2 regions of the Alteromonas sp. KS69 genome follow, and region 1 is predicted to be linked to the other one. Evidence: predicted binding sites of a transcription regulator. Region 1 holds the regulator's gene; the other holds the start of a gene.
The links. The regulator FliA, encoded in region 1, starts transcription of late flagellar genes. The targets are predictions, from matches to a motif close to CTAAAGNTNNNNNNNNNNNNGCCGATA.

Region 1 (15,696 bases):
CGACCCAAACCGCTTAAACGTGATTTACCCATACCACCAGAGCTACGCCGTTAGAGCGCTGCTTTTGGCCTAAATTAGCGCTAAATTACGGCTAAGATATCGCTAAGGCCAGGGCTCAAAGTGAGCCCCTCTTAATTGTAATTCTGTAAATTGCGCCCCTCCTACTTACGTTTAATCGGTTTTGTATAAAGCTGGCACGGTAGTTGTAATACTCATTGAAAGATAGCGTTAAGCGTCAATTTTCCGATAGAGAGACTCCCTGTAATGCAGTTATCCGGTTACCTTCAGCGATTCGATAAAAGTCAGCTGCAGAACATTACCAGTGGCTTAGGCGCTCCCATTGTTCTTCTTGCCATTATGGGCATGGTTATTCTTCCCATGCCGCCATTTCTGCTCGACGTATTGTTCAGCTTTAATATAGCCCTGTCTTTAGTCATTATTTTGGTGGCAGTATTAACGCAAAAGCCAGTTGATTTCGGTATTTTTCCCCTAGTATTACTTATCGCTACTGTTTTGCGCTTAGCGCTAAACGTGGCCTCTACCCGTGTGGTATTGCTTTATGGGCATGAGGGGGGCGATGCGGCTGGTAAGGTTATCGAAGCATTTGGTGCGGTGGTTATTGGCGGCAACTATGCAGTGGGTGTGGTGGTCTTTGCTATCTTGCTTATTATCAACTTTAAAGTAGTCACCGCCGGTGCTGGGCGTATTTCAGAAGTAAGTGCCCGCTTTACGCTTGATGCCATGCCAGGTAAGCAAATGGCTATTGATGCCGATTTGAATGCGGGTTATATCGACCAAGATCAGGCGCGTGCTCGCCGAGAAGAAATAACCGCCGAAGCAGACTTTTATGGCTCAATGGACGGTGCGTCAAAATTTGTGAAAGGTGATGCGGTCGCCGGACTCTTTATCATGCTTATCAATATTGTGGGTGGCCTTTTTATTGGCATGATTCAACACGGATTAAGTTTTGGTAACGCCATCGAGGTATACACCATTTTAACCATTGGTGACGGTTTGGTGGCGCAAATACCCTCACTGTTACTGTCTGTGGCTACCGCTATTATTGTTACTCGTGAAAACGAAACCCAAGAAATGGGCAAAGAAATACGTAGTCAATTAGGTAACAGCCAAGCCCTTTATATTGCCTCTGGTGTTTTATTTGTCATGGGGATTATTCCTGGTATGCCTCATTTGGCCTTTATTGGGTTTTCAGTGCTTATCGCTGGTTACGCTTATTGGCAGGGTGTTGCGGCTAAACGCGAGGCAGAAAAACCTAAAACCCCAGCGAATATCGTGAAAGATGACACTGTTGCGCCCGAAATAAAAGAGCTTGGGTGGGATGATGTGCAGCACGTAGATACCATCGGTTTAGAAGTCGGGTACCGATTAATCCCCTTAGTAGATAAGTCTCAGGGCGGAGAACTGCTCACTCGTATCAAAGGGGTGCGTAAGAAGTTATCTCAAGAGTTAGGCTTTCTTATTCCACCGGTGCACATTCGCGATAATTTAGATTTAGAACCTAATTTATACACCATTGCGATGTTGGGCGTAACTATTGGCGATGCGCAAATAAGTCACGATGAAGAACTTGCGATTAATCCGGGTCAAGTATTTGGCAAGCTGGAAGGCCGTGCAACCAAAGACCCTGCCTTTGGCTTAGATGCGGTATGGATAAAACCGAATAAGCGTGAGCATGCGCAAACACTGGGTTATACCGTGGTTGATGCTGCTACTGTGGTTGCTACTCATTTAAGTCAATTGCTGACTAACAACGCCTACCAACTACTTGGACATGAAGAAGCGCAGCAGCTTCTAGATATGCTAGCTAAGCAGCATCCTAAACTAGTTGAAGGGTTAGTGCCTGATATTCTGCCGTTAAGCACCATTGTTAAAGTGCTGCAAACCTTGCTGTTTGAAGGAGTGCCTATTCGTGACATGCGTACCATTGTACAAACCTTGAGCGAATACGGCCCGCGTAGCCAAGACCCAGATGTACTAGTGTCTGCGGTACGTATTGCGCTTAAACGCCTAATCACCCAAGAAATTACCCAAGGTGCGAAAGAGATACCCGTCATAACCTTGGCGCCAGAGTTGGAACAGATGTTGCACCAGTCATTACAAGCAGGTGGCGAAGATGGCGCTGGTATAGAACCAGGACTGGCCGATAAGCTGCAAAAATCATTGCAGCAAGCTAGTCAGCAACAAGAATTAGAAGGTGAGCCTGCAGTACTTCTCACTTCCGGTATGTTGCGCCCCGTACTATCTCGCTTCTTAAAGTATTCGGTCGCGGGTTTACATGTACTTTCCTATCAGGAAGTACCCGACGATAAGCAGATAAAAATAGTCAGTTCGGTCGGTCAATAATCTGACACTGGGTGATTGGAGAGTTTTCAATGAAAATCAGACGTTTCTTTGGCAAAGATATGCGAGAAGCTTTAAGCCAAGTTAAAGCGGAATTGGGCAGCGATGCCGTTATCATGTCAAACCGAAAGCTTGCTGACGGTATCGAATTGGTCGCCGCTTACGATAAAGAACCGGAAGCCAAACTGTCGATTAAAAAGCCAGCGCCTAGTGCAGCAGGGCGAGCGAAAGCGGCTGTTCCAAGTCTTAGCGAAATCATCGGTGATGATGGCCCAGATAGCTTAAAAGCGCTGTTGGAAAAACAACATGGTGGCAGTATTCAAAGCCCAGCTTCAGCACCTAGTGCTAACGCTCAGCATGCCAATAAAATTGCATCACACTTAGACTTTTCAGAAGCCTTTATCGACGATGTAGAAGCCAGTCAAGTCGCCTCAGAATTCCCAAGCCATCAAGCGTCAAGTCTTAATGAAAGCATTGATAACAGCAGTGCTCCTCAGTCTGACGAATTATCTCAAATTAAAGAAGAGTTGGCGTCACTACGAAATGTGCTTCAATACCAAGTTGCTGATTTGATGGAAGCAAAAAGTCGTCGTCAGCAGCCTGTACATCATTATTTAATTCAGCGTTTAACCGACATGGGGTTAAGCCAATCATTGGCAGAGCAACTGATTAGTTATACGCCGTCGCATTACAACGAGCGTGACGCTTGGGTATATCTTTTAAACCTATTGGCTAATCGCATTAATGTGACAGGTAACGATATACTTACGCAAAAGGGCGCAGTAGCGTTAGTGGGTCCTACCGGAACAGGTAAAACCACTACAGTTGCTAAATTAGCTGCTCGTTACGCACAGAAATACGGCGCCGACTCCGTTGCCATGATTACGATTGATACCTATCGTATTGCAGCGTTTGAGCAATTAGCCACATATGGAAAAATTATTGGCTGCACAGTGCGTAAAGCACAAAGTAGTGAAGAATTATCAGATTTATTGTTTCAATTACGCCATAAGAGACTAGTGTTAATTGATACGGCAGGCTTTAGTCAACGAGATAGTCGATTAATTAAACAGATAAATCAATTTGATAACGGTCAAATGCAGCCAGTGAAAAAATACCTAGTAGCGCAAGCGAATACCCAATATGCTGCATTACAACGTATTATAGATGCGTACGAAGGGGTGGAACTTAGCGGTTGTATCTTTACAAAGCTTGATGAGTGCTACTCTCTAGGCGAAGTGCTTAGCGCAGCGGTGGAGTACCAGTTACCTGTCAGTTATGTAACAGATGGACAGAAAGTTCCTGAAGACATTAAGATTGCAGAAGCAAAATCTTTAGTATCTGCTGCTGCAAAGCTTTATAAAAAGTACGGTTTGAATCATACTACTAGTAACAATGTGGTTAAAACAGCACGAGCAGTATGATTGATGATCAAGCGAGTAGCTTACGAAAAATGAAGCAATCACGATTAATCAAAGTTATCGCCGTCACCGGAGGTAAAGGTGGCGTTGGTAAAACAAATATTACGCTAAACACAGCTATTGCTATGGCAAAGCAGGGAAAGCGGGTAATGGTATTGGATGCAGACTTAGGTCTGGCCAATGTGGATGTAATGCTAGGATTGCGAGTAGAGAAAAACCTCTCCCACGTATTATCTGGTGAGTGTACCTTGGACGATGTTCTCGTTACGGGTCCTCACGGTATAAAAATAGCACCAGCCACATCAGGTTCTCAATCAATGGCAGAGCTATCACCAACGCAGCATGCAGGACTCATAAGAGCATTCAGCGAGTTGCGCACGCCCATTGATGTGCTTATTGTGGATACCGCAGCGGGTATTTCCGATATGGTGCTAAGCTTCTCCAAAGCCTCCCAAGATATTATGGTGGTAGTGTGTGATGAGCCCACTTCACTTACCGATGCCTATGCATTAATTAAAATTCTTAACCGAGAACACGGTGTCTTTCGCTTTAAAGTGGTCGCTAACATGGTCCGCGATGTTAGAGAAGGTCAGGAACTTTTCAGCAAATTATCTAAAGTAACAGGGCGATTCTTAGATGTTGCGCTAGAATTGGTAGCAATAGTTCCTTTTGACGAGAACATACGCCGAGCAGTACGTAAGCAAACGTCAATTGTAGATGCTTATCCAAGTTCTCCGGCAGCAGTGGCGATTAGCCAGCTAGCAGCCAAAGCAGGATCATGGCCTATACCTGCGCAACCGGGTGGCCATTTAGAATTTTTTATTGAGCAACTAATAGCAGATAAAGCAGTAGGAAGTCAGCGTTGAATAGCAAAGCAGCCGCTTATCAACAGCAAACAGACAAGTCACAATTAGTTGAGCGTCACGCTTCGCTAGTGAAGCGGATAGCACACCACTTAATGGCGAGACTACCAGCCAGTGTTCTTGTCGATGATTTAATCCAGTCAGGTATGATTGGACTGCTAGAAGCTGCACGAAACTTTGACGGTTCCAAAGGGGCAAGTTTCGAAACCTTTGCAGGTATTCGTATTCGTGGCGCCATGCTTGATGAAATAAGAAAAGGTGATTGGACTCCTCGTTCCGTTCATAAAAACGGTAGGGCAATCACAGAAGCCATCTCTCAAGTTGAAGGTGAAACAGGCCGAGACGCGCGAGATGTAGATATTGCAGCTAAAATGAATGTTAGCATGCAAGATTATCATCAAATGCTGAACGAAGTGAATGCCGGAAAATTGGTGGGGATTGAAGACCTTGGGGTTTCTGAAGATGTCATTTCTACAGAAAAAAACCGAGGCAGCGACGCACCGTTAGAAGATTTGATGCAAGGGGCTTTCCAAAAAGCGCTAGCACATGCTATTACTACATTACCCGAACGGGAAGCGATTGTACTTTCTTTATACTATGATGAAGAACTGAATCTTAGAGAAATAGGCGAAGTTCTTGATGTTAGTGAATCGCGAGTAAGTCAAATTCATAGTCAGGCCATGTTAAAACTCAAATCACGAATGAAATCGTGGCAAGTTGACGAAGAATAGAAATTAATAACAATTAACCCCTCATTGGAGGCTATTTTGGATAAAAGTATGAAAATTCTCGTGGTTGACGATTTTTCTACCATGAGACGTATCATAAAGAACCTGCTAAAAGATTTGGGTTTTGCCAATATCCAGGAAGCGGACGACGGTAACACCGCGCTGCCTATGCTACAACAAGGTGATTTTGACTTTGTTGTAACAGATTGGAATATGCCAGGTATGCAAGGTATCGACTTATTACGCGCTATACGTGCCGACGATAAGTTGAAACACCTACCGGTTCTTATGGTGACAGCAGAAGCGAAGAAAGAACAAATCGTTGCCGCAGCGCAAGCTGGTGTGAATGGTTATGTTGTTAAACCTTTCACTGCCGCTACGTTGAAAGAAAAATTAGATAAAATCTTCGAACGTTTAGGTTGATCCAGACGCTCACCAGAGAAATGAGGTTTACTGGATGTCGACAAATGAAAGTGTCTCCATAACGCTCGAAGAAGCCAAAAAATTGGTAGCGTATCTTGAAGAGGGCGATAACGCATCAGCGAACGCTGTCTTAGAAGCTGTTTCGATGAAAGAGTCCATTGAGCTCTTTGCTGAAGTGGGTAAATTAACGCGTCAACTTCATGACTCGTTGAATAACTTCCAAATCGATGAACGTATTAAAAATTTAACCGTTGATGACATTCCTGATGCGCAAACGCGACTGATGTACGTTATCGAAGAAACGGAAAAAGCTGCCAATACCACCATGGACGCAGTTGAAGAGAGTATGCCAATTGCTGAAGTGCTCTCTACCCGTATCGAAAAAATTATGCCGGAATGGAAGAAACTGATGAATCGTCAACTTGAGTTGGGCGAATTCAAAGTTTTATGTGCAGATTTAGACGAATTGCTAAAAGACGGATCGAAACAATCAGCTAAGCTTACATCATTGCTTACCGAAGTGTTAATGGCACAAGGTTATCAAGATCTTACCGGTCAAGTTATTCGCAGAGTGATTGAACTCGTAAAAGAAGTGGAAGATAGCTTAGTTAATATGCTGACGATGTTCGGTGAACCCGAACAGGCGGAGCAAGACAAGCCATTGGAAGCGAAAGTCGAAAAAGTTAACAAGATCGATAGTGTCGAAGCCGAAGGTCCAATTATTGATGCAGACCAACGCGATGATGTGGTATCTGGCCAAGATGACGTAGATGATCTTTTGTCTAGCTTAGGTTTTTAGGGGAGCGGGCGCATGGCGTTTGATGTTGACGAGGATATATTACAGGACTTTCTAGTTGAAGCTGGGGAGATCCTTGAACAATTACAAGAACAGCTCGTTGATCTGGAAAATAATCCTGAAGATGCAGATTTACTGAATGCTATCTTCCGTGGTTACCATACCGTAAAAGGTGGCGCCGGCTTTTTGTCGCTTACCGAATTAGTTGAAATTTGCCATGGTGCAGAAAACGTTTTCGATGTAATGCGAAACGGACAACGTACTCTTACGCCTGAATTAATGGATACCATTCTTCAGGCCACCGATGTAGTAGTCGATATGTTTGAGCGTGTTAAAGCGCAAGAACCACTAATTCCTGCAGACGCAAAGTTAGTTGATTTGCTGCATAAGTTAAGCACCCCAGAAACCCCAGACGAAAACATCTTTGGTGACAGTAGTGAAGCGGCTGAAGTCCCCGCTGCCGAAGAAGAATTCGCGTTAGAAGAAGCGCCTGTACCTGAAGCGCCTGCCGCAAGTAGCGATGGCGGCATCGACGAGATTTCTGAAGATGAATTTGAAGCCTTGCTGGATGAACTTCATGGTTCAAATGCCCCAGGTAAATCTGCGAAAGCAGAACCAAAAGCGGCAGCCCCCGCGGTTGGTGGTTCAGGTGATGATATTACCGACGATGAATTTGAAGCACTGCTAGACGAATTGCACGGTAAAGGTAAATTCAAAGAAGAAGAACCAGCGCCTGTAGCTGCGTCGAAAGCGGCAGCGCCTAGCGGTGAAGAAATTACCGACGATGAATTTGAAGCATTGCTTGACCAATTACATGGTTCAGGACAAGGCCCTACAGCGCAAGGTGCTGAACCAGCAGCAAATACGCCGCCCGTAGATAAAAAGGCGACAGAAGCAATTCAGAAAGCCAAGGCAGAGCAATCTGCCGCTAGTACGCCGGCTAAATCAACGCCTGCCGCAAAAGCGCCAGCGCCTAGTCCAGCAGCTAAAAAAGCGTCAGAGCCCGCTAAACCAGCGGCTAAGAAAGACGACAAAAAAGCAACCCCAGCACCTCCTCAAGCAGAAACTACAGTTCGTGTTGATACCAAGCGCCTAGACCAAATTATGAATATGGTTGGCGAGTTAGTATTAGTACGAAATCGTTTGCTGAGTTTAGGAATAACCAATGCCGACGAAAGTATGTCGAAGGCAATTGCTAACCTAGATGTGGTGACGGGTGATTTGCAGGGTGCGGTTATGAAAACCCGTATGCAGCCAATTAAGAAAGTGTTTGGCCGCTTCCCTCGCGTTGTTCGAGACTTAGCACGTAGTTTGAAAAAAGAAATTACCTTGGAATTGGAAGGTGAAGAGACAGATTTAGATAAAAACTTGGTAGAAGCATTGGCTGATCCCTTAGTTCACTTAGTAAGAAACTCAGTGGATCATGGTATTGAAATGCCTGATGACCGTGCTGCTACAGGTAAAACCCGAATGGGGACCGTGAGATTATCGGCTTCTCAGGAAGGTGACCATATCTTACTTACCATTGAAGATGATGGTAAGGGGATGGATGCTGAAAAACTGAAAGAGATTGCTATAAGCCGAGGTGTTTTAGACGCCGATGCGGCTGCGCGTATGTCTGATGTTGAAGCGTTCAATCTTATTTTTGCACCTGGTTTCTCAACGAAAACTGAGATTAGTGATATCTCGGGCCGTGGTGTAGGCATGGATGTGGTTAAAACAAAAATTAACCAGCTTAACGGTACTATTAATATTGATTCCCAGCTTGGGAAAGGTACTCGACTCGATATTAAAGTCCCACTCACGCTTGCAATATTACCGACCCTAATGATTGTGGTTGGGAAACAAACGTTCGCGTTACCGTTAGGTGCGGTCAACGAAATTATCAATATGGACATCAAGAAAACCAATACGGTTGATGGCCAATTAACCATGATAGTTCGTTCTAAAGCGATACCACTGTTCTTCCTCGGAGAATGGTTGATCCGCGGACCTAAAAATATAAGCAAAGAAAAAGGTCACGTCGTCGTGGTTCAAATAGGCACCCAGCAAGTTGGATTTGTTGTTGATGCGCTAATAGGCCAAGAAGAAGTGGTGATAAAACCATTAGATGCCTTATTACAAGGAACGCCAGGTATGGCGGGAGCAACTATCACATCCGACGGTGGAATTGCACTCATCTTAGATGTTCCTAGCTTACTGAAGCGTTATGCTAAAAAGCCCTTAAAGTAAAACGGCGTAACAAATAGGAAATTAACATCCATGGTCTTTAAAGTCCTGGTCGTGGACGATTCTACTTTTTATCGTCGTCGAGTTCGCGAGATTCTCGACGATGACAGAGAGCTTGAAGTTATTGGTGAAGCTCGTAACGGGCAAGATGCACTAGATAAAATAGATACACTGCTACCTGATGTAGTCACAATGGATGTGGAAATGCCGATAATGGATGGCATTTCAGCGGTAAAAGCCATTATGGAAAAACGGCCCGTGCCTATTTTGATGTTTTCGTCGCTTACGCACCATGGTGCACAAGCGACCCTAGATGCGTTAGAAGCCGGAGCATTAGATTTTCTACCAAAGAAATTCGAAGATATCGCCCAAGACCGTAAAGACGCAGCACGACTGCTGTGTACAAAAGTAAGATTGATTGCACGGCGTGGTGTCGGTATAAAACGCCCTGTATTAAAGCGTATTGAAAGTAGGAAGTTTCCTGATAACGCGCCGAAACCAGCGTTTTTCAAGAGTTCTAATCTACTTAGCGGAAGGAAAGATGCCACGAGGCAGCCCACCGTTTCCTCGATTAAGGCTTCTGGTAAAAGGTATAAGTGTTTAGCAATTGGAGCATCTACGGGTGGACCAGTGGCATTGCAGAAGATACTGGTAGCACTGCCATCAGACTTTCCTTATCCAATTGTGTTGGTGCAACATATGCCAGGCACTTTTACTAACGCATTCGCACAGCGACTTAATTCACATTGCGATATTGCGGTTAAAGAAGCTGAACATGGTGACATATTGAAACCAGGTTGCGCTTATTTAGCGCCCGGCGGTAAACAAATGTTGATAGAGAGTTCAGGCTCTCATAAGAAAGTAGTAATTACCGACGCTAACCCGTCTGATAAAATAAACTATAAGCCGAGTGTTGATTTAACCTTCGGTTCGCTGGCCAAAGCTTATGGTGGCGATTTATTGGGTATTATATTAACTGGTATGGGTGCAGATGGGCGAGAAGGTTGCCGGTTGATGAAAGACAACGGTGCCACTATTTGGGCGCAAGATCAGGATTCATGTGTTGTTTATGGCATGCCTCAAGCGGTAGCTGTTGCAAACATATCGGTTAACAGTATTGATATAGATGATATGAGCAGCTGTATCTTAACCGAAATGACATAGCCTAAGCGCAGCGATAGTATTGCCTGTGAGTGAATGACAACCCAAGTAAATATAAGCTGGGAATTAAAACGATGAAGGTGTGGACAGTTGCAAACCAGAAAGGCGGAGTTGGTAAAACAACAACAACAGTAACCTTAGGTGGTTTGTTAGCTCAACGCGGGAAGCGGGTATTGATGGTCGACACCGATCCCCACGCCTCATTGAGTTACTATTTTGGCATAGACGCAGAGTTACTCAGTCAATCTGTCTACGACATTTTTATTAAGTCTTCTGAAATTACTGCCGATATGGTCATGGACTGTTTGTGTCCAACTAAGCTAGATAATTTGTACGTTTTGCCCGCTACCATGGCGCTAGCCACATTAGACAGAACAATGGGTAGCGAGCAAGGAATGGGCTTAGTGCTAAAAAAAGCGCTGGCCAAAGTAGAGAAAGAATTTGATGTGGTCATTATTGATTGTCCGCCAGTACTTGGTGTACTTATGGTCAACGCATTGGCAGCATGCAATAAAGTGATAGTGCCGACACAAACAGAGTATTTGGCGCTGAAAGGCTTAGACAGAATGATACGCACTATGGAAATAATGGGGCGCTCTCTTCAAAAGTCTTTTGACACTGTGATTATTCCTACTATGTTCGACAAACGCACTAACGCGGCGCTTGAATCTAGAAAGCGTTTAATGAGCGATTATGGAGAGCGGGTTTGGCAAGGTGTAATTCCCGTAGATACGCATTTTAGAGATGCGAGTTTAGTACAGTTGCCAATTTCCGCAGCATACCCGAAAACCCGAGGGGTAACGGCTTATAGCAAGTTACTTGAGGTTTTGGAGAAGTAAAGTTAGATGAGCAATCAAGGACCTTTTGCACGGGAAGACGTTGTAGAGGCTTATCTCGATAGCCTATTAAAAGAGCCAGATGATCCGGCAGACGTGACTGCGCGAACGGCAAAATTGCTTGAGCAAGCGGTGCAAACGTTAGCCGAAGAAGCCACATTTGATGAAGCACCTACCACTGAACAAGTAGTGGTTGAAGAAGCCATTATTGAAGCAGTGTCATCTAGCACAGGCAAAGATGTCGAAGAAACTACGCAATACGAAAAAAGCGACTACAATGAAATAGATAATGAGACTGCTGAATCAGTCGATGCCTCTTCAGAAGAGGAGCAACCTTTAGAAAAAGCATTGTTGGTCGACAGCCTCGAAAATAATTTTCAGGCATTATTTTTTGAAGTGGCAGGGTTAACATTAGCAGTGCCATTAACCACCCTAGGTGGTATACATCAGATTGAAAAGATAGGCCCTCTATTTGGGAAGCCGGATTGGTTCATGGGGGTAATGATACATCGCGAAGAGAAGCTTAGCGTTGTAGATTCTGCAAGATGGGTCATGCCAGAAAAGTATGATGAGAGTCTCGCAGAGTCATTGAACTACCGATATCTTATTATGTTAGGGGATAGTTCGTGGGGATTGGCCAGTGAGAAACTGGTTAACACGGTCACCTTGGCAAAAGCTGACGTCAAATGGCGTGAGTCTACCGGTAAGCGTCCCTGGTTAGCGGGGATGGTTAAAGAGAAAATGTGCGCGTTAATTGACGTTAACGAATTAATATCTATGCTTAACAAAGGCTTAGGCAGTAACGACCAGACACCGAGTATTGGGAGCCAGGTTCATGAGCGACGAAAGAACGAACAGTAATACCACCGATAGTAACGATGAAGTCCTTCAATGGGTGACATACCGCTTAGGTGAGGAAACATACGGTATTAACGTAATGCAAGTACAAGAGGTATTGCGTTACACTGAAATTGCACCTGTACCCGGCGCACCTGACTACGTACTAGGTATCATTAACCTACGTGGTAATGTTGTTACGGTCATAGATACACGTGCACGTTTTGGATTACCACCAACAGAAATAACGGACAATACCCGTATTGTGATCATCGAGTCTGATGAACAAGTCGTGGGTATACTTGTTGATAGCGTGGCTGAGGTGGTTTACCTTCGCTCGTCTGAAATTGACAGTGCGCCAAACGTGGGTACTGAAGAAAGTGCTAAGTTTATCCAAGGTGTAAGCAACCGAGACGGTGAGCTTCTTATTCTCGTGGATTTAAACAAGCTTTTAAGTGACGAAGAGTGGGATGAACTAAGTTCAATTTAGTCAACCTACACGTCTAAAGGGCAGGTAACTAAGTTATCTGCCTTTTTTATTTCCGGTTTACATAGGTACGAATTAAGGCTTCTTCGCATATGGATCTGCAGTTTATTGCTCCAACAATCAACGAACTTATATTGCTTGCGCTTGTGATAGCACTTGGTGTTTTTGCAATATGGCTGACGTTTAAAGAGCGAAAAACACATGCGGCATTAAGCGAACTGCAAGACCTGGTAACGCGTAGAACCGATGACATGGATACCCAAATTCGAGATTTTGGTCATCAACAAAATGAAGCACAAACCAGAAGCTTAGTGGTCACTCGCCATCTACAAGCCCTTCAAACTAAACAAGATGACTTCGAAAATCAGATTCGTGAACTAAAACTCCAGGATCCCTCCCTAAGGCTTTATCAGCGAGCGGCCGAGTTAGTAAAGCAAGGCGCTAGTATCGAGGAAGTGATGGAGGCTTGTGATATTCCTCGTGCCGAAGCAGAAATGTTATTTATGGTACACAAACAATCCCCTTCTGGGTAATGTAATTAAACGTCCGTTTAGACGTCTAGACGTAAAGATGTTGACATCTGTGTGGTAATTGCCACAATACAGTCATAGTAACTTATGACTGGAGCCTTCTATGCCAATTCGTATACCAGAACAACTGCCTGCGCAGAATGTGTTGTTGGGCGAAAACATCTTCACCATGGAGAGCAATAGGGCGGCGAATCAGGATATACGTCCTCTTAAAGTGGGTATCTTAAACTTGATGCCTAATAAAATTGAGACTGAAGTACAGCTGTTGAGATTACTTTCCAACACGCCACTTCAAATTGATGTAGATTTTATTCGCATCGATAGTCAGGCACCCAAAAATACCCCTCAGTCTCACATGGATGCTTTCTATCACGACTTTTCACAAGTGGCAGACAAAAAGTACGATGGGCTTATCGTGACTGGTGCTCCTCTAGCATTGTTGAAATACGAAGACGTAAAGTACTGGGATACCATGACTACCATTTTAGAATGGGCACAGCGTCACGTTAACTCCACGCTATATTTATGCTGGGCTGCACATGCTGCTATGTACCATTTTTATAACTTTACCCGCACGCTGCGCAAAGAAAAATTTTCAGGCGTGTTCGAGCACAAAGTAAACGACCCCCATAATGAATTATTGCGTGGCTTCGACCCGGTATTCTATGCGCCTCATTCTCGCTATGGTCATATCGATACCGCGAATTACAATAGTGTAGATGGACTGCATGTGGTGGCAGAGTCTGAAGAAGTAGGCGCTTATATTGTCGCCTCAGAAGATAAGCGCATGGTGTTTGTTACGGGGCATCCAGAATACGATGCTGATACCCTTGGCGATGAATATTTTAGAGACGTAAAGGCAGGGCAGACACCGTCTATACCCAAAAACTATTTTACGGATAACGATCCGACCAAGCCACCTATCGTCAGATGGCGCTCCCACGGGAGTCTGTTTTTTACGAACTGGTTAAACTACTATGTTTACCAAACAACGCCATATGACTTAAATCAGTTAGCTGAAAAATCACAGCCAAAGAGGTAACGCGTGAGTCAACATCCAGTTTCTAGCGCCCAAGCAACACTGCTACGCGCTGCACAACAACGTATTCTTGTATTAGATGGTGCGATGGGAACCATGATCCAGCAGCATAAGCTGGAAGAAGAAGATTACCGTGGTACCCAGTTTGCCGATTGGCACTGTGATGTGAAAGGCAACAACGACCTTTTAGCCATTACACAGCCGGATATTATTTATCAAATTCATTGTGATTACTTTGAAGCTGGCGCCGATATCGTTGAGACCAATACGTTTAATGCTACCACAATAGCCATGGCCGATTACGACATGGAAGCGCAGTCTAGAGACATCAATATTGCTGCCGCTAAATTAGCCAGAAAAGCCGCTGATGAGTTCACAGCGAAAACCCCTGATAAACCCAGATTTGTCGCTGGTGTATTAGGCCCAACGAATCGTACTGCGTCTATCTCTCCTGATGTTAACGACCCAGGTAAGCGCAACGTGACTTTCGACGCCTTAGTAGAAGCCTATACAGAGTCTACCGAAGCGCTAATCGAAGGCGGCGTAGATTTGATTATGCTTGAAACCATTTTCGATACGCTAAATGCTAAAGCGGCAGCTTTCGCCGTGGAAACCGTGTTCGAAAAACTAGGTAAGTATTTGCCAGTGATGATTTCAGGCACCATTACCGATGCCTCAGGCAGAACGCTTTCGGGGCAAACCTCTGAAGCCTTTTATTATTCAATGCGCCACATTAGCCCGTTTTCGTTTGGCTTAAATTGCGCTTTGGGGCCTGACTTGTTACGCCAATATGTTGAAGAAGTCTCAACTATTAGCGAGTGCCTTGTCTCTGCTCACCCCAATGCGGGTTTACCCAACGAGTTTGGCGAATATGATTTAGAAGCGCCTGAAATGGCCGAGCATATCAAAGAATGGGCAGCATCAGGTTTAGTGAATATTGTGGGCGGCTGCTGTGGCAGTACGCCAGAACATATTCGTGCTATTGCCGAGGCGGTAAGCAGCATAGCACCAAGAAAAGTGCCTAAGTTCGAACCCAAAATGCGTTTGTCTGGCCTTGAGCCGTTTGTACATTAGGAGGCAGCGTGAGCGCACAATTTTCTACATTTATTAATATTGGTGAACGTACTAACGTTACCGGTTCAGCACGTTTCAAGCGTCTTATTCTTGAAGGCGATTATGAAACGGCTCTTGATGTTGCCCGCCAGCAAGTGGAAAGCGGCGCGCAAATTATCGATATCAATATGGACGAGGCCATGCTTGATTCCAAGCAGGCCATGGTTACCTTTTTAAACCTGATTGCGTCCGAGCCCGATATCAGTCGGGTTCCTATTATGATTGACTCATCAAAATGGGAAGTGATTGAAGCGGGGCTAAAATGTGTGCAAGGCAAGGCGATTGTAAACTCAATCAGCCTTAAAGAAGGCGAAGAAAGCTTTCTTGCCCAAGCACAAAAAATCAAACGTTATGGTGCTGCCACGGTAGTCATGGCTTTTGACGAAAAAGGCCAAGCCGATACGCAAGCTCGAAAAGTAGAGATTTGTCAGCGCAGTTATAAATTACTGACAGAGTCTATCGGCTTTCCGCCAGAAGACATTATCTTTGACCCGAATATCTTTGCGGTAGCAACGGGTATAGAAGAGCACGATAACTACGCCGTAGACTTCATAGAAGCAACCCGAAAAATTCGTGAGCTTTGCCCTTATGCGCATATCTCGGGGGGGCTTTCTAATATATCGTTCTCGTTTAGAGGTAACAACCCTGTTCGCGAAGCGATGCACTCGGTGTTTTTGTATCACGCCATTCGTGCTGGTATGGATATGGCTATTGTGAATGCGGGGCAGCTTGAAGTTTATGATGAAATACCAAAGGAGCTTCGCGAAGCGGTAGAAGATGTCATTCTTAACCGCCGTAGTGACTCTACGGAGCGTTTGCTTGATATTGCCCCTAACTATCAAGGCGACGGTAAAGCAGCGGCAAAAGAAGAT
Region 2 (15,696 bases), on a different contig from region 1:
CTACACATATCACAGTGTGCGGAAACCATCAGCGAAACGGCCGGCGATAAATCCCCGTCCACAAATGAAACAAGTTGTTGAGCACTCGGGTGGAACCTAATCATTACTCTGCAACATACCTTTTAGTCTTTGAAGTGCCAAACGGGTTCTTGATTTAACTGTACCCAAAGGAATATCTAATTCATCAGCGACTTCTTGCTGTGATTTACCATCGATATAAATTGCTTCGATTACTGCTTTTTGTTTTACAGGAAGCGATTCAAACAAATAACCAATTTGTTCTAATGTAACTTGTTCATCAAGAGGTGCTTCGTTTAAGTCTGCAGTTTGTTCACACAATACTGGCCATAAATCATCAGAACACACATCTTCTTTTCGATTTTGAAGCTTACGAAGCATATCAAAACGAATGTTTCGAGCGATAGTGAAAATCCACGTAGATGGCGAACCTTTTTCCGCATTAAACAAATGCGCTTTTTGCCACACGTTCGACATGGTGTCTTGGACTAACTCCATAGCAAGGGCTTCGTTACCCATCTGCTTTAAAGCATATGAACGAAGTCTTGGAGCAAAGTAATTAAAAACTCGCGCAAAAGACGCTTTACAACGCTTTTGGGCAACTTCTACTAGGTAATCTGACATCTCAACCGCGCATTCTTTCGGTTTAATCGTACTCTTACTTTGTTCTAAAGGAATTCCAACTAACATAAGGTTTCGTCCGTTTATCCGATTCTATTAATATAGTTTACAAACAAACGATGAAAGAAGTTCGAAAAAATCGCCAAATCCACATTACAATTGTTTAATGGAATTTAAGAAGTTATCTCTTAATTCGTTTTATCGAATTAAAGCACAAAGATAGTTAAGTAAGTTCTTGTCACCACCTTTATTAAGAAACTGCTGCTTTTGTCCACCATCAACAGGTAACAATTCAAGCCACCGTCTTAACACCCATGTAGGGTCGTCAAACCGGGTTTCTTCGTAAAGTGATGCTATCTCCGTATACTTCGCAAAAATTTCTTTCAAACGCTCATTTATAGGCGCTAATTGCTGAGGTGATATTTCGCAGTTCCAAGGCGATACAGAACGACAATGGCCTGTACGTAACCCATCTGATTCAACTGCTACATCAGTTACCTCAACTAACTCTAATCCAGCAACCTTTATGCCAAGCAAGCCGTCATCGAGTAAATCGAAGTCGACAACCTTAGCGTAGGTACCAATCGGATAAATATGTTCATTACGGGATTTATCACCTGATGCGTTGAGCATACACATCACAAACCCTTTGTTTTCAGCGCATGCCTGCTTAACCATGCGCGTATATCTGGGTTCGAAAATACGTAATGCCATGCGTCCTTCTGGAAGCAAGTGGGCAGATAATGGAAATAGTGGAATCGGTGTATTACTCATAAACTCTTAACTCTTTTGGTCATAAGCAATTACGCCACTGTGAACAAATTGGATCGCTAGGGAAAAAATTTCACACTTTAGTCTAGGGACAATGATCCTACGCGCCGCTTTATTTGTAAAATGACTATATTAAGAAAACGTTAACTCACTCGGTTACGCTTGGAATAATAGAACGACAATCAAAATAGCGTGTATAGTAGTTACAAACATACTTTATCGAGTATTAGCAATAGTAACAAAGAGTTACATAGTTGTTTTACGTTAGCAAATTAACAAAGTGAAGAAGTAATGACTGTATTAGATAGATTCTCAACCATGTACGCCGATATATGCCAAATCACTTTAGATGACTTATCCGATATATATGCTTCCAACGTTACATTTGTTGACCCTATCACTACCCACCATGGCCTAGATGATGTTCAGAAATATTTTGCGAACTTGCTAGAACAAGCCGAGCGTTGTCAGTTTGACATATCGATGATTGCGCCAGTGAGTAGTAACAGTGTGACTCATATTGTTAACTGGACGATGAACCTCAAACTTAAACAAAGTGATAAGTTGATTACCGTGGATGGGAACACCCAACTAACGGTAAAGGATGACATTATTGTTTATCACAAAGATTATTATGATTTAGGGGAAATGGTATATGAACACATTCCTCTGTTAGGCTTCTTTGTGAAGAAAATTAAAAAGAGGTTAGCGAAATGAAGACATTACTCATTACAGGCGCCACCTCGGGTATTGGCAAAGCCTTAGCACTTCAAGCCGCAGAAAAAGGCTATCAGGTAATTGCATGTGGTAGAAACCAAGATGTTCTAAATGAGCTAGCGTCGAAGCCGAATATTCAGCCGCTTCAATTTGATGTAACTTCTCTAGAGGATGCAAAACAGGCGCTTCACAACGTAAAGTGCGACATTGCTATTTTAAATGCAGGCACTTGTGAATACGTAGACATTGATAAATTCGAGTCAGATATGTTTAGGCGCGTTTTCGAGCCCAACTTTTTTGGGGTGGTTCATTGTGTAGAGGCGCTCATTCCTTCATTAAAGAAAGGGAATAAGCTAGTCATCGTGGATAGTATGGCTCGCCTTCTACCATTTACCCGTTCTCAGGCTTATGGGGCAAGCAAGGCAGCCCTTCACTATTTCACGAAAAGCTTAGAGGTCGATTTACACGACCGGGGTATAAAGGTTCAAGCGGTATCACCAGGGTTTGTTGAAACCCCTCTTACCGACAAAAATGATTTTGATATGCCAATGAAAATTACGGCCACTGAAGCGGCCGAGTCTATGCTTAAAGGTATTGAAACCGACAAGCAAAACGTTTTTTTCCCCCGCATGTTTGGTTTCATACTAAGGTTTATGCATATTTTACCTGTAGGATTACAAAAAAAATTATCGCTATCAATGCGAGAAAAGCAGTAGAGCACAATAACAATGACAAAAAATGTAGCGATTATTGGGACAGGCATTTCAGGCCTGACTTGCGGGTATTTGTTAAATAAAACGGCTGATATAACGGTTTATGAGGCCAATGATTACATTGGCGGGCACACCGCCACTAAGAAAATCATTGATGATGGCATTGAACGAAATATCGATACCGGTTTCATTGTATTTAATGATTGGACTTACCCCAGATTTATAAAGCTGATGAAGCAACTTGATGTTGCATACCAACCTACCGAGATGAGCTTTTCTGTTACCAGTAAGAAAGCTAACATCGAGTACAATGGCAATACAATAAACAGTTTATTTGCACAGCGTAGAAATATACTACGCCCGAGGTTTTGGCGCATTGTACGCGACATTCTGAAGTTTAATAAAGCTTGTAAAGCTTTTGTCGCCGAGAAGCGAGACACTTCTTCAATGACACTTCAAGATGTCATTAACGAGTTAAAATTAAGCGATGACTTTGCGCGCTACTATATTTTGCCCATGTGCGCCGCTATTTGGTCTGCAAGTCTTGCTCAAACTAGGCAGTTCCCGCTGACTTTCTTTCTTCAGTTTTTCAACAACCACGGTTTACTCAACATAAGTGACAGGCCACAGTGGTATACCATTAAAGGTGGCTCTAGCACTTATATTCCCCCGTTAATTGCCAGTTTTCAAGACAAGGTAAAATTATCATGTGGCGTTACTAATGTTAAGAAAGTGGGTGATACGTGGCAAGTTACTGACACATCTGGCGCTCAAGCAATATTTGATCACGTTATTTTTGCCTGTCATAGCGACCAAGCACTAGCAATGCTAGATACCCCCACCAAAGCGCAGCAAGCTGTGTTGGGCGCCATTGGCTTTGCTGAAAACGATGTCGTCATGCACAAAGATACAAACCAACTTCCTAAGCGAAAGCTTGCATGGGCAAGTTGGAATTACCGCTTAAAAGACGATGCTGGCGAGGAGGAAAGACCGGCCTCGGTGACTTACGATATGAATATTCTTCAGCGATTAGACGCGCCCAACACCTACTGCGTTACCCTAAATAACACGGATGAAATTGATACAAGCGCGTTACTGGGTAGTTATCAATACGCGCACCCTCAATTTAGTGAAGTTATGGTGAATGCACAACAGCGCCGAAGCCAAATATGTGGTGTGGATAATCTGCATTTTTGTGGCGCTTACTGGTATAACGGTTTCCATGAAGATGGCGTGCATAGCGCATTAGATGTATGCGAGCGATTTGGAGTTAACCTTTGATGGATAGCGCTATTTATGAAGGAAAGGTGTATCACGAGCGCTTTTCACCTACCCAACATAAGTTCGACTATCATATTTATTTGTTCTGGATAAAGTTAAACGAAGTCGATGCATTGCCAGCAGCCTTGAAGCACTTCTCTGTTAATTCTAAAGCAAGAGTGCGCTTTAAACGTGAAGACTATTTAGGTGATAGCAACACACCATTAGACCAAAGCGTACTAGAAAAAATGAATAGTTTAAGTGAGGATACCTTAAGCGGTGATGTATATATGCTTGGGCAACTTCGTATGTGGGGAATGTACTTCAGCCCTGTTAATTTTTACTATTTAAAGGGCGAAGACAATTCTTTTACCCATGTATTAGCAGAAGTCAGTAATACCCCTTGGAATGAGCGGCATTATTATTTGGTCGATTTAGCCTTACAAGCAGATACACCGAAAGCATTTCATGTATCGCCGTTTAATCCCATGGACATGACGTACAAATGGCGAATTACGCAACCTAGCCAACGTCTCGCGTTAACGATGGACTGCGTTCGAGGCGATAAAGAATTTAGTGCTGGAATTAATTTAACACGGCTTTCATTAGATAATGCGAATCTAAGTCGAGTTATGAAACGTATACCTAGTATGACCATTAGAACAATGATTGGCATATATTGGCAGGCGCTTAAGTTACTTATAAAGCGAACGCCACTTTATAACCACCCTAAGAAAAGTCAGGAATAATAACTACATGTCTTCCGGTGAATCTGTATTTAGTACCCCTTCAGAAGCGTCTCTTTTAGACAAGGTTTGTAGGCGCGCATTTTTAAAGTGTTTAGAGAAACTTCCACATGGTTCACTTACCATTATGGAAAATGGCAGCAAAATTGCTTCAATGGGTAGCCCAAATGACGACTTGCACGCTACGATTAATTTCAAAGACGTAAAGGCGTATCGCCAGTTATTATTAGGCGGTAGCGTGGGTGCAGGTGAAGCCTATATGGATGGCCTGTGGGAAAGTGACAATGTGACGGCAGTTGTACAGATATTTGCGCGTAACCTATCTACCCTTGATGCTTGGGAAAACAAGTTCAAGTGGATTTCCATGCCTATTCTGAAAATTCAGCATTTTGCCCGCCGCAATACACAAGACCAAGCCAAGAAAAATATTGAAGCCCATTACGATTTGGGTAATAAGCTTTACACTCGTTTTCTTGATAACACTATGATGTATTCATCGGCTATTTATCCTGATGTGAACGCCAGTTTAGAAGAAGCGCAAAATCACAAACTTAAAACAATTTGTGACAAGCTTCAGTTAACAGAAAGTGACCATCTTTTAGAAATTGGCACTGGCTGGGGTGGTTTAGCGGTATATGCAGCCAAGCATTATGGTTGTAAAGTGACCACCACCACTATCTCTGAAGAACAATATGCGTGGGCAGAGCAGTGGATTGAGCGCGCACAAGTGTCTGATAAAGTCACTTTACTGAAAAAAGACTATCGCTTGCTAGAAGGTAAGTACGACAAGCTGGTTTCAATTGAAATGATTGAAGCTGTAGGAAAAGATTACTTAGGTAACTTTTTTGAGAAGTGTTCATCGCTGCTTAAAGACGATGGGCTAATGTTGCTACAATCCATCACCATTGATGATAGACGTTACGAAAGTTACGCCAGCAGTGTGGACTTCATTCAAAAATACATTTTCCCTGGTGGATTCCTTCCCTCACAGTATCAGTTAAACGCTCATTTAAAGCGCTATAGCGACATGATGATTAGAGACCTGCATGATATCGGATTAGATTACGCTCAAACCCTTAATCATTGGTACGAAGCCTTTATTAGCGCCAAAGAAGCATTACTCAACGATGGTTATGATGAACGTTTTATGCGTATGTGGATTTACTATTTAAAATACTGTGAAGGCGGTTTTTTAGAAAGAACCATTAGTACGGTGCAATTGGTAATATCTAAGCCACATCACAGGGAGGCACTGCAACGTTAGTTGCCTATAAAAAACAACGTTAGTTGACTATAAAAACCCACGTTAATTGCCTATAAAAGACAACTTCAAACTAAAAGGGCGAATCATTGATTCGCCCTTTTTGATTTTGTATTTTGCTTAGCAACCTATTCATCAACCACTGATATAGGTTGAGAAGTCATTGGTTTACCTTGATTGATATTAATCTCTACCCGTCTGTTCCGTGCTCTATCCGCCGGTGTTGTTGCATCTTCCACCATGGGGTCGGTATCGGCCTTGCCGACTACAGACATTCTGCTTTCATCGAACCCCGGCGCTGTTCGCATGGCTTCAGCTACGGCTACGGCACGCTGAGACGATAAATCCCAATTAGAACGATAGAGTTCATTAGCAATGTGTTGTCCGTCACTATGCCCTGAGATTTCTATTTCCCCTGGAACGTCTGCTAATAACACACCAATTTTGCGTAAAATAGGCTGAAATTGAGGTTGTAAAAATGCAGAACCGGCAGAAAATGAACCGTTCTCTCTAATGCGAATAGTCAACTGCTGACCTAAAGATTCCAATTCTACTGCGCCATCGAGAATTTGCTTTTGTAACTGCTGCGCTACTTTTTTCATTAACTCAGCAGTTTGTGTTTGATCTGAACTTTGCGACTCTGAGGACGACTGATCGGTGGCGGTTTGTTGTGACTGCCCCCCTCGCTGCTCACCCCTTTGCTTCTGCCTACCGCCGGATGAATCTTCGTCACCCGCTTGGAACTCTAGCATCTGCTGAGTCATTTCGATTGTTTGTTGCTGAATAGTGTCGATGGGCGACGGATCTGGACGACCAGGCCTAAACTCCATCGCAATAACACTCGTCCCTTTTGGGATGTCTTTCACTTCAATTTTGTTTTGCACACCAAAGGCAAACTTCATTGAGCCGGCGATTTGCTTGAACTTCAGTACATCCATTTCTGAAAATGAGAGCAAGAGTACAAAGAAGCACATGAGCAACGACATCAAATCAGCAAAGGTCCCCATCCATGCAGGAAGCCCTTCGGGAGGACATTTTGGGCACTCTTCTTCAGCCATTATTCGTCCTCAGCGCCCGTACCGCGTTTACTTGCCGCCAGATAATTTTTCAATATACCTTCGATAACACGCGGGTTTTGCCCATCGGCAATCCCTACAATGCCATCGAGCACTAACATTTGGTTAAGCTTTTCTTCTTGTGCGCGGTTTCCGAGCTTTACCGCCATGGGTAGGCAAATAATGTTGGCAAGAAATGCACCATACAAGGTGGTTAATAGTGCTACCGCCATTGCTGGCCCAATTGATTTAGGATCATCCATGTTAGAAAGCATGGCCACCAGACCAATCAGAGTTCCAATCATTCCCATTGCTGGTGCGATATCACCCATGCCTTTAAAAATGGTGGCACCAAACTCGTGTCGCTCGGTGGTCATAGAGATATCTTTCGCTAAGGTTTCTCTGACCACTTCTATGTCGTGACCATCAACTAACATGTCTACGCCTTTTTGCATAAACGGATTGTCTATTTCAGCTTCTTCTAATGCAAGAAAACCGCCTTTACGCGCTGCATCTGCCATCTCAACAATTTTTTCAATAAGATCTTCAGGCGTATCAATTTTGAACATGAATGCTTTGCCTGCAATTTTACCTGCACCAAAGAACTGCCCTAAAGTGTATTGGGATAAAATAACGAAAAGGGTGCCACCAAATACGATCAAGATAGACGGTACGTTGATGAACATGGCAATACTGCCACCCATAACCATGGCCATTACTACAAAGCCGATGGCGCCCAACATACCTATGACGGTTGCTAAATCCACTCACTCTTCCTCATTTTTTGCAGACGCTGCATACTATTACTCGTATTCTATCGGCATTGTATAGAATTTCTATAACAAGATTATCGCAAATTGCCTTAATTATTGTATACATAATGAGGTTAGTCGAACTTTAGGCGGTAGTTTTTAATACAAAGAGTTGCTTCACAAAACGTTATCATAGATAGCTGCAATAGGGCATATATTGACAAACCATTTGACCCTTTGGCTACCCTCAGTTAATGTGCGCGTAATCCAAAAAACGCCTAAAAATGAGTGCGATTGTGACGAAAGTGACGAAAAAGACAAATTCTCCCTCGTTTGAGGAAACCCTTACCGAATTAGATGCAATCGTTAATGAGATGGAAAACGGTGAGTTGCCATTAAACGTTGCACTAGAAAAATTCGAGCGAGGCATAGCCCTTTCCCGCGAAGGTCAGAAATCGTTAGAGCAAGCCGAGCAAAAAGTTAAAATTTTGCTTAATGAGCAAGGCGAAAGCGCATTACACCCTCTTCCTGAAGACGAGCAACCTTAAGCCTCGTGTCGCAACAAACAGGTATAGTATGAATTTCACTGCATTGCATCAGCAAGTTAAGCAGCAGACCGATACGTCGTTAAATACGCTTATTGATGACCTTCCCCACGACGCGCCGCGGCTTAAAGAAGCAATGCGTCACGCGTTGTTGGTGGGAGGAAAGCGTATGCGACCTTTACTGGTTCAAGTTATCGGCAACACCCTGGATGTGCCTAAAGGCGATCAAATGGCTATTAGTATGGCCATTGAGTGTGTGCATGCTTACTCGCTTGTACATGATGACTTGCCAGCCATGGACGATGACGATTTGCGTCGCGGCCAGCCGACTTGTCATATTGCATTCGATGAAGCCACCGCAATATTAGCCGGTGATGCATTGCAAGCGCTTGCTTTTAGCACGTTGGCAGATGCGCCTTTAAGTGATTTCGCAACCAATAAACGTGGCGAGTTACTTTCTGTGTTAGCCCGCGCCGCTGGCTATCGCGGTATGTGTGGCGGGCAAGCAATCGATTTAACCAGCACGGGTGAAGAAATAAGCCTTGAGCAGCTTAAGCGACTGCACAATTTGAAAACCGGCGCCCTACTTCGTGCATGTGTTGAAATGGTATCTATTGTTTCTCAAGACCTTGATAGCAACAGTAAAGCAGACTTATTAGCTTATGCCGACGATATTGGTCTTGCATTTCAAGTCCAAGATGACATTCTTGACGTAGAAGGTAATAGTGAGCAATTAGGAAAGCCAGCAGGCTCTGACATTGCTTTGGGTAAGAATACCTTTCCTGCCAAACTTGGCATTGAAGGTGCAAAACGAGAACTTGATAAGCTGCATCAGAATGCCCTTCAAGCCTTGGCTCGTTTACCCTACAATACAGACAGTTTAATTGCGTTTAGCGAACTATTGGTAAAACGAGACCATTAGTTCTGCAACCATGTTGAAAAAGATAATAAATAATGAGTTTAGACCTCCAACATTACCCCACGCTTGCTATTGCGCAAACGCCGGATAAGTTAAGACAGTTACCGCAAGAGAAATTGCGTGAGTTGTCAGATGAATTACGAGAATATTTACTAAATAGTGTAAGCCAAACCAGTGGACATTTTGCGTCGGGCTTAGGCACGGTCGAGCTTACTGTGGCCTTACATTATATTTATAACACGCCTATCGACAGATTGATTTGGGATGTGGGTCATCAGGCCTACCCCCATAAAATTCTTACGGGTCGCGCTAAGCAAATGTCGACGATTCGACAAAAAGACGGCTTACACCCCTTCCCTTGGCCTCCTGAGAGCGACTACGACACTTTTGCTGTAGGCCATTCGTCTACGTCTATCAGTGCTGCACTTGGCATGGCGGTTGCCGCCGAGCAAGAAGGCAAAAACCGTAAAGTGGTTGCCGTAATTGGTGATGGTGCGATTACCGCGGGCATGGCATTTGAAGCGATGAACCATGCTGGTGACATCAATAAAGATATGGTTGTGGTGTTAAACGACAACGAAATGTCTATTTCTGAAAACGTAGGTGCGCTTAATAGTCACCTAGCTCGCTTATTAACGGGTAATGTTTTCAACTCTATTCGCGATGGCTCTAAAAAACTATTAAGCAATGTACCGCCTATCAAAGAATTCGCTAGTCGCGCAGAAGAGCACCTTAAAGGTATGGTAGTGCCCGGCACAATCTTTGAAGAGCTTGGCTTTAATTACATAGGCCCTATTGATGGCCATGATGTAGATGCCGTTGTAGATACCTTGCGTAATATGCGCAAATTTAAAGGTCCGCAACTGCTTCACGTGGTCACTAAGAAAGGTAAAGGGTACGCCCTTGCTGAAAAAGACCCGATTAAATTCCACGCGGTGCCTAAATTTAACCCTGCCGATAACGCGTTGCCAAAAGCGAAGCCTTCAGCGCCAACTTTTTCTGCTATTTTTGGCGATTGGTTGTGCGATATAGCAGCGCAAGATCCTAAATTGATGGCGGTAACGCCTGCCATGCGTGAAGGTTCAGGCATGGTCGCGTTTTCGCAGCAATACCCTGATCAGTATTTCGATGTAGCCATTGCAGAACAACATGCGGTTACCTTTGCTGCGGGCTTAGCCAAAGACGGGTGTAACCCAGTAGTTGCGATTTATTCGACCTTTTTACAGCGTGCCTACGATCAGCTTATTCACGATGTGGCGTTGCAAGACTTGCCTGTTTTATTTGCCGTTGACCGAGCCGGTATTGTGGGGGCTGATGGCCCCACCCACCAAGGTGCGTTTGATATTGCCTTTTTACGCTGCATACCAAATATGATTGTGATGGCACCATCTGATGAAAATGAATGCAGACAAATGCTTTATACAGGTCATAAAGCACAAAAACCTGCGGCGGTACGCTACCCTCGCGGTGCTGGAATGGGCATTACCCCTGACACCGCAATGACCGAGTTACCTATTGGTAAATCGAAGGTTAGCCGCGCTATTACCGGCAAGCCATCGAAAAAAGCAGCCATATTGAATTTCGGCACACTCTTACCTAATGCATTGGCAGCTGCCGAAGCTATTGATGCTACGGTTATTGATATGCGCTTTGTTAAGCCGCTCGACGGCCAGGCTATTGAGAAAGCGGCGGCAGAACACGATTTGCTTATTACCTTAGAAGATGGCTGTATAGCCGGCGGAGCAGGCTCTGGTGTGCTTGAGTACTTGCAACAGCAAGGTATTATGAAACCTGTTCGTACATTAGGGCTTCCAGACAGCTTTGTTTTACAAGGTACGCAACAGGAAATGTACAAAGAGCATGGACTAGATATCGAAGGTATTACCTCCACACTTAGAAGCTTACTGAGCTAGCTGTTTGCTTTCACTCTCGCTCAATAGCCTTTAAAAACAAAAAGCCCGCAGTTGCGGGCTTTTTAATATGTACAAATTTTGCGTATTATTGCACGAACTTATCTTCGTCCAATTTAAAACAAGGTGGTAAATGCCGGCCACATCATCATCATAATATGTAAACACGCACACGCCATAGCCCCAGCCACTATATCATCAAGCATAATGCCTGTACCGCCGTGTAAGCGCTTATCGATAGGCCCTATTGGCCAAGGTTTTAAAATATCGAATATGCGAAACAGCACAAATCCTGCTAGCAAAGACGGTGCAGTAATAGGTACAAATAAGAAGGTAATAAACATACCTGCCACTTCGTCCCACACAATAGAACCGTGATCATGCACCTGCATATCATCAGCGGTTTTTCCGCACAGATAAATACCAAAAATTGAGGCGAAAACAGTGAAAGCGATAAATACCATCACAGGCATGTTGGCCGACAATATAAGTAGTGGTATTGCTACCGCAGAACCAAAGGTTCCAGGCATAAACGGGATAAGTCCGCTACCAAACCCAAGCGCTAAAAAGTGCACTGGATTTTTCATGCTAATTCTAGCGCGATATTCTTTTTGCATAAAATGCTCTATTAGCTTCTAGAAAGTATGTTCGTAGCCATTTTCATTGGTTGGTGTAAACGGCTGATTGTCTTTTAGCAAAGACAACTGACCCGCTTGCCCAGTAAGCTGACCAATGCAAGTTGCTTTCACACTACTACCGCCCATCGAGGTTTCAAAGTTACCTCGCTGTTCTTCACCTACGGTAAAGATGAGCTCATAGTCGTCGCCTGCTGACAGTGCATATTCGATCGCTTGGGCATTATCTACGGCACTGGTTAACGCTCTCGATAAAGGAAGCTTATCAACATGTACGTTTGCACCACAGCCTGATGCTTTCAAAATGTGGCCTAAATCAGAGATTAAGCCATCAGACACATCAATACACGATGAAGCAATACGACGAAGTGCCGTACCCATTGCTACTCGAGGCGTAGGGTAATAATGACGATTAATAAGCACATCTCGCGCTTCACCGGCCACGTTAAGTTTATTTTGCAGAATATCCAAGCCAGCACCAGCATCGCCTAAGGTGCCTGTAACATAAACCCAATCACCGGGTTTTGCATTACTGCGGGTCAGTTCGGAACCGGGTGGTATAAACCCTTGCGCCGTAATGGTCATGGCCATCGGGCCCTTAACGGTATCGCCACCAATTAACTGCACAGAATAGTACTGCGTAAGCTCGTACAAACCATCTACGAACTCGCTAAGCCATTCATCATTCACTGTTGGCAACGACAGCGATAAGCTGATCCAAGCAGGTTCAGCGCCCATGGCGGCTAAATCGCTCAAATTCACCGCTACGGTTTTATACGCAACCGATTTTGCTGGCGCATCTTCTAAGAAGTGCACACCTGCAACCAAAGTATCTGTGGTAACGGCTAATTGTTGATTACTAGGAACGTTAGTTACGGCACAATCATCACCGATACCAATAACTACGTCTTTACGAGTGTGGCCGCCATCAGAGAAGTAACGGCCGATAAGATCAAATTCTTTCACGATAGTCTATTAAACCCTTGTGACATCCAATGCCACTGTACAAGGTTAATCGCGTTCGTCTTTACGCAACGAGCGAACCGCTTTATCAAGCGCACCATTAATGAATTTATGACTTTCTTCGGCCCCGAAAGACTTCGCAAGTTCAATCGCTTCATTAATAATTACGCGATAAGGCACATCCTTACGCTCTGTAAGTTCCAGTGTCGCAATGCGTAAAATAGCCTTTTCGATTGCATCTAGTTCTTCAGGCAAACGGCCCAGGTACGGCTTAATAGTCGTATCTAAGTGGCTAGCGCTGTGCGCCACACCGCGAAGCAGTGCCTGAAAATAAGCCATATCAACTTTCTTCATATCGTTACTGGTCGCAAGCGCCAGTTCAATTTGTTGAATATCGTTATGACTCATTTGCCATGAATAGATGCCTTGAAGGGCAAGTTCACGGGCTTTACGACGAGCTGAAACTTTCACTTAATTTTTTACCTTAAAGCTTTTCAACAGCATCGATAACGTTAACCATCTCAAGCGCACCTAAGGCTGCTTCAGCGCCTTTGTTGCCTGCTTTGGTTCCAGAACGTTCGATAGCCTGTTCAATAGAATCTGTAGTGATAACGCCAAAAGATACCGGTACACCGTATTCTAGCGATACTTGCGCTAGGCCTTTGTTACATTCGCCTGCAACAAAGTCAAAATGAGGTGTGCCGCCACGAATTACCGCACCTAGTGCAATAATGGCGTCAAAAGATTTTTTCTCAGCAAGTTTCTTAGCAACAATAGGCAACTCATAAGCACCTGGAACACGAACCACTGTGATATCGTCTTCATTCACTTCGCCGTGACGGTCTAATGTGTCTAATGCGCCTTCCAATAAGCTCTCAACAACAAAGCTATTAAAGCGTGCAACAACAATAGCAATCTTCTTACCGGTCGCTCTGATATTACCTTCAACTACTTGCATGATTTCATTCCTCGAGAAAAACGGCGCGAAGTATACCACAACTACGCCCAAACTAAATCGATTGTTTCTTTTACTCTGCTACTTAGTTCATTAGCCGCAGCCAAGTGATAAGGAGGGGGAGTGCCTGCCGTAAACCCTCCACCGCATGGATGCGGTGGCGGAGCGTACATGGATGTATTCACCGCGTGTTTGCGGCAGGCGCTCCCCCTCCTTTATAAACCGCTCAGTCGTGAACGTACTCAACCACTTCTAGGCCGTAACCTGACAGCGCATGATACTTAATAGGTTTACTTAGCAGGCGCATTTTTTGTACGCCAATAGAGGCTAAAATTTGGCTACCCACACCAATAGTACGTGACGAGCCTTGCCAATCAGCACCCGTTGGACGTTCGCCTCTATCTTCTGCGGCAAAGCGACGAACTTGCTGTTCAATTTGCTCATCTTTACCAAGCAATACCAGAACACCGCCTTCATCAGAAATTTTTTGCATTCCTTCAGATAACGTTAGTGAGCGATGAATACCTCGGGTAGAGCCCAACAAGTCACTGAAAGTGTTATGCAGGTGCACGCGAACCAGTGTTGGGTTTTCAGCGCTAACTTCCCCTTTCTTTAAAGCAAAGTGTAGCTGATTATCAATACTGTCTTTAAAAGTATGAAGCTCGAAATCACCATACTCTGTGGGTAGGTTGCACTGAGCAACCTTTTCGATGGTGGTTTCGTTTAAATTTCTGTACTCGATTAAATCGGCTATGGTGCCAATTTTAAGGTCATGTTTCTCGGCAAATTTCTCAAGCTCTGGACGACGTGCCATTGAGCCATCTTCATTTAGGATTTCAACGATAACACCCGCGGGTTCGAGCCCTGCTAAACGAGGTAAATCCACGCCCGCTTCAGTGTGGCCTGCGCGGTTTAATACCCCACCTTCTTTTGCAATTAGTGGAAAGATATGGCCTGGCTGCACAATGTCAGTCGCCTTTGCTTCTTTCGCGACCGCAGCTTTGATAGTTACTGCGCGATCGGCGGCTGATATACCTGTAGTTACGCCCGTTGCCGCTTCAATCGACACCGTAAAGTTGGTAGAAAACTGCGCTTCGTTCTTATCCACCATTAACGGTAAATTAAGACGACGACAACGCGCCTCTGTCATAGGAAGGCAAACTAAACCTCTGGCGTGCGTTACCATAAAGTTAATGGCTTCTGGCGTGACATGCTCTGCTGCCATAATAAGATCGCCTTCGTTTTCACGATCTTCATCATCCATCAAGATAACCATTTTACCTTGACGAATGTCTTCAATAATTTCTTTCGAGGTGTTAAATGCCATAGTTTTTATACTTCTTGTAGGGTTACTTTCTCAAAAATCCGTTCTCAGCCAAAAACGCCATATCAATGTCTTTTGATATCGGTGACGCTGCTTTATCACCCATCATTAAGCGTTCAAGGTAACGTGCTATTACATCTACTTCTAAATTTACAGCGGTGCCTACTTCGTAATGTCCCATCACCGTTTCTTTCAGCGTATGAGGAATTATCCAAAGCATAAACTCAGCACCGTTGACTTCATTCACTGTAAGGCTCACACCATCAACAGTGATGCTGCCCTTATGAGCAATGTACTTGGCTAAAGATGTAGGTGCTTTTACCCAAAATTCAACATAGTCGGTGTGTTTTATAATTTTACTGATCTCGCCCACGCCATCGACGTGACCTGAAACAATGTGTCCGCCCAGTCTGTCAGTGGGTCGCATTGCCTTTTCAAGGTTCACAGTAGAGCCCGTGCCGTAATGGGCAAACCCGGTAAGTTTTATGGTTTCAGCCGATACATCAGCGCAATAATAATCGCTACCCATAT

Region 2: pomA (flagellar motor protein PomA) is a predicted target of FliA. The motif match lies at 7,978-8,004, and genes of this name have one in related genera.

Annotation. Positions count from the first base shown of each region.
Region 1 covers NZ_PYHU01000005.1:328,497-344,192, reverse strand. Annotated here, with positions in the region: gene flhB (flagellar biosynthesis protein FlhB) at 1-54, shown strand, start outside; gene flhA (flagellar biosynthesis protein FlhA) at 265-2,364, shown strand; gene flhF (flagellar biosynthesis protein FlhF) at 2,394-3,785, shown strand; gene C7Y69_RS04845 (MinD/ParA family protein) at 3,782-4,648, shown strand; gene C7Y69_RS04840 (RNA polymerase sigma factor FliA) at 4,645-5,376, shown strand; gene cheY (chemotaxis response regulator CheY) at 5,413-5,796, shown strand; gene C7Y69_RS04830 (protein phosphatase CheZ) at 5,831-6,595, shown strand; gene C7Y69_RS04825 (chemotaxis protein CheA) at 6,608-8,824, shown strand; gene C7Y69_RS04820 (chemotaxis response regulator protein-glutamate methylesterase) at 8,855-9,985, shown strand; gene C7Y69_RS04815 (ParA family protein) at 10,057-10,821, shown strand; gene C7Y69_RS04810 (chemotaxis protein CheW) at 10,828-11,679, shown strand; gene C7Y69_RS04805 (chemotaxis protein CheW) at 11,654-12,145, shown strand; gene C7Y69_RS04800 (DUF2802 domain-containing protein) at 12,235-12,675, shown strand; gene metA (homoserine O-succinyltransferase) at 12,776-13,714, shown strand; gene C7Y69_RS04790 (homocysteine S-methyltransferase family protein) at 13,718-14,785, shown strand; gene metH (methionine synthase) at 14,794-15,696, shown strand, end outside.
Region 2 covers NZ_PYHU01000036.1:58,962-74,657, reverse strand. Annotated here, with positions in the region: gene C7Y69_RS16950 (ChrR family anti-sigma-E factor) at 1-104, opposite strand, end outside; gene C7Y69_RS16945 (sigma-70 family RNA polymerase sigma factor) at 97-708, opposite strand; gene C7Y69_RS16940 (LON peptidase substrate-binding domain-containing protein) at 838-1,413, opposite strand; gene C7Y69_RS16935 (nuclear transport factor 2 family protein) at 1,702-2,127, shown strand; gene C7Y69_RS16930 (SDR family NAD(P)-dependent oxidoreductase) at 2,124-2,843, shown strand; gene C7Y69_RS16925 (NAD(P)/FAD-dependent oxidoreductase) at 2,856-4,121, shown strand; gene C7Y69_RS16920 (DUF1365 domain-containing protein) at 4,121-4,849, shown strand; gene C7Y69_RS16915 (SAM-dependent methyltransferase) at 4,857-6,110, shown strand; gene C7Y69_RS16910 (flagellar motor protein MotB) at 6,236-7,165, opposite strand; gene pomA (flagellar motor protein PomA) at 7,165-7,929, opposite strand; gene xseB (exodeoxyribonuclease VII small subunit) at 8,211-8,462, shown strand; gene ispA ((2E,6E)-farnesyl diphosphate synthase) at 8,491-9,381, shown strand; gene dxs (1-deoxy-D-xylulose-5-phosphate synthase) at 9,414-11,291, shown strand; gene C7Y69_RS16885 (phosphatidylglycerophosphatase A) at 11,405-11,905, opposite strand; gene thiL (thiamine-phosphate kinase) at 11,924-12,889, opposite strand; gene nusB (transcription antitermination factor NusB) at 12,935-13,357, opposite strand; gene ribE (6,7-dimethyl-8-ribityllumazine synthase) at 13,371-13,844, opposite strand; gene ribBA (bifunctional 3,4-dihydroxy-2-butanone-4-phosphate synthase/GTP cyclohydrolase II) at 14,068-15,168, opposite strand; gene C7Y69_RS16860 (riboflavin synthase) at 15,191-15,696, opposite strand, start outside.